Regions from separate parts of the Pseudomonas sp. ADAK2 TE3594 genome, predicted to be linked through region 2. Evidence: predicted binding sites of a transcription regulator. Region 2 holds the regulator's gene; the other holds the start of a gene.
The links. Region 2 encodes sigma-54, which starts transcription at its own class of promoters, with help from an activator protein. Its sites were predicted from a motif close to ANTGGCATNNANNTTGCTNT; they were not measured.
Positions count from the first base shown of each region.

Region 1: the regulator sigma-54 is predicted to act here: its motif matches at 2,761-2,780, upstream of AB7M22_RS05570 (circularly permuted type 2 ATP-grasp protein).

Region 1 covers NZ_JBRJGV010000001.1:1,206,000-1,210,417, forward strand. The annotation lists gene AB7M22_RS05545 (ankyrin repeat domain-containing protein) at 1-52, shown strand, start outside; gene AB7M22_RS05550 (hypothetical protein) at 206-736, shown strand; gene AB7M22_RS05555 (PLDc N-terminal domain-containing protein) at 820-1,011, shown strand; gene AB7M22_RS05560 (hypothetical protein) at 1,528-1,761, shown strand; gene AB7M22_RS05565 (ribonuclease E inhibitor RraB) at 1,977-2,318, shown strand; gene AB7M22_RS05570 (circularly permuted type 2 ATP-grasp protein) at 2,814-4,223, shown strand; gene AB7M22_RS05575 (alpha-E domain-containing protein) at 4,236-4,418, shown strand, end outside.
Region 2 covers NZ_JBRJGV010000001.1:185,372-189,789, reverse strand. The annotation lists gene lptA (lipopolysaccharide transport periplasmic protein LptA) at 1-284, shown strand, start outside; gene lptB (LPS export ABC transporter ATP-binding protein) at 284-1,009, shown strand; gene AB7M22_RS00790 (RNA polymerase factor sigma-54) at 1,194-2,687, shown strand; gene hpf (ribosome hibernation-promoting factor, HPF/YfiA family) at 2,762-3,070, shown strand; gene ptsN (PTS IIA-like nitrogen regulatory protein PtsN) at 3,083-3,547, shown strand; gene rapZ (RNase adapter RapZ) at 3,550-4,407, shown strand.

The DNA of each region.
Region 1 (4,418 bases), 1.0 Mb from region 2:
AACCATGGGCGCGGTGGATACCACAGCACAATTGCAGAAACTCCTGGCCTGACCTCAAATCCGTAGGAGCGAGGCTTGCCCGCGAAGAACGATAACTCGGTTTCCCGGTTAAACCGCATCATCTTCTTCGCGGGCAAGCCTCGCTCCTACATGTAATGCGTTATCCTTCGCGCCCTCAAATCTCCCTCGCTACAGGATCCACCTCATGAAAGCCGCACTCGTCGAACTCATCAGCAAAATCAGCTCCGGGTGCATGAGCGATGACGAAATTCTGAAAATCGCTGACGAAGCGGCTCAGGCCTACGCCGATCCTGAGGCTTTTCTGACGGCCAATCCGGACATCAACTACGACGACACCTTCCCGATCCCATTGGGTGAGTGGGTAGTCGTCGGCAGCTTGCCGGAAACCGTGCTGTTCCAGGCTGACACCTACATGGACCTGTTTGCGCAGATCGTCGCTTCGTTCGGCCCCGGCGTCGATTTCAACATCAAACCCAAGCAACTGGCCAAGACCGAAGCCCTCACGGCGCTCAATCGCATTCAGGTGCAGATGGGCAGCATGAACAAGGAAAACGGCGGTTACACGCTGATGAACTTCAGCCAATTGCTCGACGACGAACTGCAAGTGGTGCTGGTCTACGGTAACGACGTGCCACGGGTGCTGGAGTTGTGCGCCGAAGTCGGCATCGCCGCCGCGCCCTCCCTGGAAGCCTTGAAAGTCGCGATCCACGTCTGAAGCCGTCTACGACGCTAATAAAACGGAACCCTCGCAAGGCCCGACTATCCTAAGAGGGCATACCACTCTTAGGGAGCGTCACCATGGGTTCCACGTTCAACAGCCTGGTTGGCCTGATTATTCTTGCCCTCGATATCTGGGCCATCATCAACGTGCTTAAAAGTGGCGCCGAGACCGGGATGAAAATCATCTGGGTGCTATTGATCCTCCTGCTGCCGGTCCTGGGCCTGATCATCTGGGCCATCGCCGGGCCACGAGGCAATGTGCGGATCTGATTGGTTTCGCCTGCAACACTGAACCTGTGGGAGCGTGGCTTGCCCGCGATGCTGGCGCTACGGTCTGTCAGCTGCAACGCGGCGATCCTATCGCGGGCAAGCCACGCTCCCACAGGATTGGGTCGAGCCATAACGCGAGGTTCGACCTGTCATATTCCGCGACGTAGAATGCGCGCCTTTCCCGTCAATCGAGGCGATCGATTGGTCATCATGGGCGGGTAACCGTCCGCTGCCACCCGCATTCGATTTCCGGGTTGTAGTAGCGGGCGTACTGCAAGCGGTGAACAAACCCAGCAACGACTAAAATGAACACATAACCCCTGTAGGAGCGAAGCGAAAGCGGTGTATCAGTCGACATGTGAATTGACTACTACACCGCTTTCGCGAGCAAGCTTCGCTCCTACACAGGTTTCTGTGTTTTTTCATGGCGACATGCGGTAATCCGTTGAACGATCAGTCAGGGGCAAAGTCCAGATAGATGTAAGCCCATCCATGGGTTTTATCGAGGAGGCACCGATGCAAAAGTGGAAAATCACTTTCGTGGATGATCACGGTGAAACAGTGGACGAACTCTTCGAGTGCGAGGAATGCCCGAATAGCGAGCAAGCCGCCAAACTCATTCGCGCCCGGTGCCTGCCGGTCGCTGCCGAACTGGATCTCAATGATCTGGAGGGTCGTACCGATGATCCGACCGTCAAAAGTCTGAAATCCCAGAACAGCATTGAAATCATCAGTATTACCCCGATCTGATACACCTCCTGTCACATTCACAACCAGACCTTGGCAGCAGCTCTATCTTGGGGCTACTCTGCAAGCGAGATCAGCGAATGACTCGCTAAGGTCTGGTCTTGTCAGCTACATGCTTGTTTCCCGTCGGTAACCTCTGTTGCCGTATCGCTCTCACCAATCGGTTGAAAGTGCAGGGAATACGGAAAGTCTATCCATCAGTCTGAGGGGGACGTTTCATGAGCACAGCCTATCAAGAAGACATCAGCAGCAGCGTGCTGCGCCGCATGAAAGAAGGCGGTTTCGACTTTTCACGATTCCATCCCATCGAGTTCTACGCCATTTTTCCGGACGAGGAGCGGGCACGCAGGGCGGCAGGTCATTTCAGTGGTGAATCCTTGAATGCCCAGATCAGCGTGCGCGACGACGGTGCGTGGCATCTGGAACTGAGCAAAGTGATGTACGCCACCTATGACGGGATCGGCGACTTTGAGCAGGACTTCGAGGCGGTGGTCGAGCCTCTGGGCGGTATCATCGAAGGATGGGGCGTCAAGCAGGAGGTACGAGGGCTACTCGCATAACTTTATGAACAGCGACAACACTCAGCAACGGCTGACCTTTTGGTTGGCCGTTTTCGTTTTCGCGGTTTGAAAAGGCGCCAAAGATCGCAGCCTCGTTTCACTCGACAGCTCCTACATTGGATGCGTTCTTCTGTAGGAGCTGTCGAGTGAAACGAGGCTGCGATCTTTTGATCTGGGTTTTTGATTCATAACGTTTCAAACACGCAAAAAAAACCGCCTGAGCAGGCGGCTAAAGGGAAGTTCGGTAAGTTTTTCCAGCGAATGCGCGGATTATCCGCATCGCCCCCCGGGCAGTGAAATCAACTCTGGCTATGCTGCTGATAGGCGACAGCATTGCTTCGCCATGAAGCGGGGGCGATCAGGTTGAGGCATTTACCGCACAGGATTGGTGCGGTGCGTGCAGCGTCATTATCCAACTGATTGATATCAAAGCGTTTATGCCGATGGCACGGGCCTTGCGAAGGTCTGGATGTCCGGGGTGACAAGGAGTACGGCATGATCCGCACCTATTTTGATGAGATGTACGATGCCGGCGGCCAGGTCCGCCCGCATTATCGGGAGTTTGCCCGTTGGCTTGCCGAAACGCCTGACGAGCTTTTGGCACAACGGCGACGCGAGGCCGACCTGTTATTTCATCGTGCCGGGATTACCTTCACGCTCTATGGTGATGAGCAGGGGACAGAGCGCCTGATTCCCTTCGACACCATTCCCCGCAGTATCCCCGCCAGTGAATGGCGAGTCGTCGAGCGCGGTTGTATTCAGCGGGTCAAGGCATTGAACATGTTCCTTGCCGACCTCTACCACGAACAGCGCATCATCAAGGCCGGCATCATCCCGGCCGAGCAAGTGCTGGCCAACGAGCAATACCAGTTGGCGATGCAAGGGCTGGATCTGCACCGCGATATCTATTCGCACATTTCCGGCGTCGACCTGGTGCGAGATGGCGACGGCACGTACTACGTGCTCGAAGACAACCTTCGTACACCCAGTGGCGTGAGCTACATGCTCGAAGACCGCAAGATGATGATGCGCCTGTTCCCCGAGTTGTTCGCAGCCCAGCGCATCGCACCGATCGACCACTATCCGAACCTGTTGCTCGATACCCTGAAAAGCTCCAGCCCGATCGACAACCCGAGCGTGGTGGTGCTGACGCCGGGGCGCTTCAACAGTGCGTTTTTCGAGCATGCGTTTCTGGCCCGGGAAATGGGCGTTGAACTGGTGGAAGGTGCGGACCTTTTCGTGCGTGACGACAAGGTGTTCATGCGCACCACGGACGGGCCGAAAGCCGTCGACGTGATCTACCGTCGCCTCGACGATGCTTTCCTCGATCCACTGGCGTTCAACCCGGACTCGATGCTTGGCGTTCCAGGGCTGTTGTCGTCCTACCGTTCCGGCAACGTGGTGCTGGCGAATGCCATCGGCACCGGGGTCGCGGATGACAAGTCGGTGTATCCCTTCGTCACGGACATGATTCGTTTCTACCTGGATGAAGAGCCGATCCTGAAGAACGTGCCGACATGGCAGTGTCGTAATCCCTCTGAACTGTCCCACGTGCTGGCCAATCTTCCAGAGCTGGTGGTCAAGGAAACCCAGGGCTCCGGTGGTTACGGAATGCTGGTGGGGCCAGCGGCGACGGCGGCGGAAATCGAATCTTTCCGCGAGCGGATCAAAGCCAAGCCCCACGCGTACATCGCCCAACCGACGTTGTCTTTATCGACCTGTCCGACCTTTGTCGAAAACGGTATCGCTCCACGCCATATCGACCTGCGTCCGTTTGTATTGTCTGGCCGCGAAACCCGGGTTGTGCCCGGCGGTTTGACCCGTGTCGCCTTGCGCGAAGGCTCCCTGGTGGTGAATTCCTCCCAGGGTGGCGGAACCAAGGACACCTGGGTGGTCGAGGATTGAAGGAAGCCTGCCATGTTAAGTAGAACTGCCTCGGATCTGTATTGGATGTCGCGTTACCTGGAACGGGCGGAAAACCTCGCACGGATGCTCGACATCAGTTATTCGCTGTCACTGATGCCTCAGGATGGTCGTGGCGATGGCTTGCACGAACTCGCCATGCCGTTGCTGATCACCGGCACTCTGGACGATTACCTG
Region 2 (4,418 bases):
CCTACTTTGAGCAACTGCAGACCGCTGGCGACACCAAGCCTGTTCAGGGCTGGGGGGTGACCATCCAGTACCACGCCGCACAAAACCGCGTCGTGCTGATCGACAAGGCAAAAGTCGTCGACAAAGACAACAACACCACCCAAGGCGAGAAAATCGTCTACGACACGGTGAAAAAGCTTGCGAGCGCCGGTCGCGCCACGGGTAACAAGGTCACCGAGACACGTCCTCGCATCGACATGGTGATCCAGCCGAAGAAGAAAACCGACGAGCAAAAGGCCCAGTAATGGCAACTCTGAAAGCTCAGCATCTGGCCAAGAGCTACAAGAGCCGTCAGGTCGTGCGCGACGTCAGCCTGTCCATCGACAGCGGTCAGATCGTCGGCCTGCTTGGCCCTAACGGCGCCGGTAAAACCACCTGTTTCTACATGATTGTCGGCCTGGTACAGGCCGATCAGGGTCGCGTACTGATCGACGACCTGGATGTCAGCCACCAGCCGATGCACGGTCGTGCGAAGGCGGGTATCGGCTATCTTCCGCAAGAAGCGTCGATCTTCCGCAAACTGTCGGTGGCCGACAACATCATGGCCATCCTCGAGACACGCAAGGAACTCGACAAGGCCGGTCGTCGCAAAGAGCTGGAAAGCCTGCTGCAGGAATTTCACATCCACCACATCCGCGACAACCTCGGCATGAGCCTGTCCGGTGGTGAACGCCGCCGCGTGGAAATCGCCCGGGCACTGGCCACCAATCCGAAATTCATCCTCCTCGACGAACCCTTCGCCGGTGTGGACCCGATTTCGGTGGGCGACATCAAGCAGATCATTCATCACCTCAAGGCCAAAGGCATTGGTGTGCTGATCACGGACCACAACGTCCGCGAAACCCTAGATATCTGCGAAACCGCCTACATCGTCAACGACGGCCAACTGATCGCTGAAGGTGACTCCGCCACCATCCTGGCCAATGAGCTGGTCAAGGAAGTGTATCTGGGTCATGAGTTCCGCCTGTAAGCACTGAGGTGCCCGGGTCGCCGAGAGCGCGCGCACTTCAATAAAAAATCAATAAGTTTTTATTGTTACAGCGCTCTAGGCAAACACTTCAGTTTCAGGCATATAATTTGCTTATGTTTGGCGCTTCGGCGCCCTGTAGTGGATGGCGCATGTGCGCCGGCGAATAAGGTGTTAAGCCCCTGCCATGAAACCATCGCTAGTCTTGAGAATGGGCCAGCAGCTGACGATGACACCGCAGCTGCAACAGGCCATCCGCCTGCTCCAATTGTCGACCCTGGACCTGCAACAGGAAATCCAGGAGGCCCTGGAGTCCAATCCGATGCTCGAACGCCAGGAAGAAGGCGACGACTTCGATAACGCCGACCCCTTGGCCGATAGCGCCGAACAGAAACCCAACGCCGACATTCAGGAACCCTCCTACCAGGAAACCGCCCCAACGGTGGACAACCTCGAGGAAGGCGACTGGAATGAGCGCATTCCCAACGAATTGCCCGTCGATACTGCCTGGGAAGACGTCTACCAGACCAGCGCCAGCAGCCTGCCGAGCAACGATGACGACGAGTGGGATTTCACCACCCGCACATCCGTCGGTGAAAGCCTGCAAAGCCATTTGCTCTGGCAACTGAACCTGGCACCGATGTCCGACACCGATCGCCTGATCGCCGTGACCCTGATCGACTGCATCAATAATCAGGGCTACCTGGACGAAACCCTTGAGGAAATCCTCGAGGCGTTCGACCCGGAACTGGACATCGAACTGGACGAAATCGAAGCCGTCCTGCACCGCATCCAGCAGTTCGAACCCGCAGGCATCGGCGCCCGCAACCTCGGTGAATGCCTGCTGCTGCAACTGCGCCAGCTGCCCGCCAAGACCCCTTGGCTGGCCGAGGCCAAGCGCCTGGTCACCGATTACATCGACTTGCTCGGCAGCCGCGACTACAGCCAACTGATGCGTCGCATGAAGCTCAAGGAAGATGAACTGCGTCAGGTCATCGAATTGGTCCAGAGCCTCAACCCGCGCCCAGGCTCACAAATCGAGTCCACCGAAGCCGAATACGTCGTTCCCGATGTGATTGTGCGCAAGGACAACGAGCGCTGGCTGGTGGAGTTGAATCAGGAATCGGTGCCACGCCTGCGTGTCAACGCCCAATACGCCGGTTTCGTGCGTCGCGCCGATACCAGCGCTGATAACACCTTCATGCGTAATCAGTTGCAGGAAGCTCGCTGGTTCATCAAGAGCCTGCAAAGCCGCAATGAAACCCTGATGAAAGTCGCCACCCAGATCGTCGAGCATCAACGCGGCTTTCTTGAATACGGTGACGAAGCCATGAAGCCGTTGGTGCTGCACGACATCGCCGAAGCGGTGGGCATGCATGAATCGACGATTTCACGGGTGACCACGCAAAAATTCATGCATACCCCGCGGGGCATCTATGAACTGAAATACTTTTTTTCCAGCCACGTCAGTACCTCAGAAGGCGGTGAATGCTCGTCCACGGCGATCCGCGCGATCATCAAAAAACTGGTTGCCGCGGAAAATCAGAAAAAGCCGTTGAGTGACAGCAAGATCGCTGGTTTACTGGAGGCACAAGGCATTCAGGTGGCTCGCCGCACCGTCGCCAAGTACCGCGAATCCCTCGGGATCGCGCCTTCGAGCGAACGCAAGCGGTTGATGTAGAGCCACGCCACAGCGTTCCAGTGGTAGATCATCTGATCTACCGCTTTATGCACTGGCAACGAAGGAGAAGCTGTATGCAAGTCAACATCAGTGGACACCAACTGGAAGTGACCGAACCTCTTCGCACCTACATCGGCGAAAAACTCGAACGATTAGAGAGGCATTTCGACAAGATCACCAACGTGCAGGTCACGATGACGGTCGAGAAGCTCAAGCAGAAAATCGAAGCCACGCTGCATATTCCCGGCAATGAAGTGGTCGCTAATGCGGAACATACCGATATGTACGCAGCGATCGACGCACTGACCGACAAGCTGGATAAACAACTCAAAAAGCATAAGGAAAAGACCCAGAGCCTCCTCCAGGGCGCGACCGGTCGTTAACACTCCCAACCCATGATCCGACTTGAAAGCATCCTGACCCCCGGCCGTTCCCTGGTGAACGTGCCGGGCGGCAGTAAAAAGAAAGCCCTCGAGCAAATTGCCAACCTCATCCATCGCGAAGTGCCGGATCTGGCCATGCAGGATGTCTTCGAGAGTCTGGTCGCCCGTGAAAAACTCGGCTCCACCGGTTTTGGCAACGGCATCGCCATCCCCCACTGCCGTCTCAAGGGCTGCGAATCGCCCATCAGTGCCTTGATGCACCTGGATGCACCCATCGATTTCGACGCCATCGACGGTGCGCCGGTTGACCTGCTGTTTGTACTGCTGGTCCCGGAAGCCGCCACCGATGCACACCTGGAATTGCTCCGCCAGATCGCCAGCATGCTGGATCGCAAGGAGGTGCGTGAAAAACTGCGCAGCGCCCCGAGCAACGAAGCGTTGTATCAGGTTGTCCTGGACGAGCAGAACGGTCACTAATCATGCGCCTGATCATCGTCAGTGGCCGCTCCGGCTCAGGTAAAAGTACCGCCCTCGATGTGCTCGAGGACAACGGCTACTACTGCATCGACAACCTGCCTGCCGGCTTGCTGCCGGAACTGGCCGAACGCGCGCTGATTCACACCGAACTGGCACAACCGCTGGTGGCCGTATCCATCGATGCACGCAACCTGCCGAGCCACCTGTCACGGTTCCCCGAATTGCTGGAAGAGGTCCGCAGCCGGCATATCCAGTGCGATGTGCTGTACCTGGACGCTGACGAAGAAACCTTGCTCAAACGCTTTTCGGAAACTCGCCGTCGTCACCCGCTGAGCAGCGCAAATCGCTCGCTGGCGGAGGCGATAGAGGACGAAACCAATCTGCTGGGGCCGATTGCCGATCTGGCCGACCTCAAGGTCAATACCACCAATCTGAACCTGTATCAGCTACGCGATACCATCAAGTTGCGCCTGCTGAATCAACCGGAACCGGGCACTGCGTTCCTGGTGGAATCTTTCGGGTTCAAGCGGGGCATGCCGGTGGACGCCGATCTGGTGTTCGACGTGCGCTGCCTGCCCAACCCTTACTGGAAGCCGGAGCTACGGGCACAGTCCGGGCTCGACCAACCGGTGGCCGAGTACCTGGCGGCACAACCTGACGTCGAAGAGATGTTCCAGGACATTTCCTCGTACCTGCTCAAATGGCTGCCCCGCTTTGCCGCCAGCAACCGCGCCTATGTCACCATTGCCATTGGCTGCACCGGCGGGCATCACCGCTCTGTCTACCTGACCGAACGTCTGGGTCAGGTCCTGCAAAAAACCCTGAAGAACGTCCAGGTTCGCCACCGCGACCTCAGCTAAAGGATTCACAT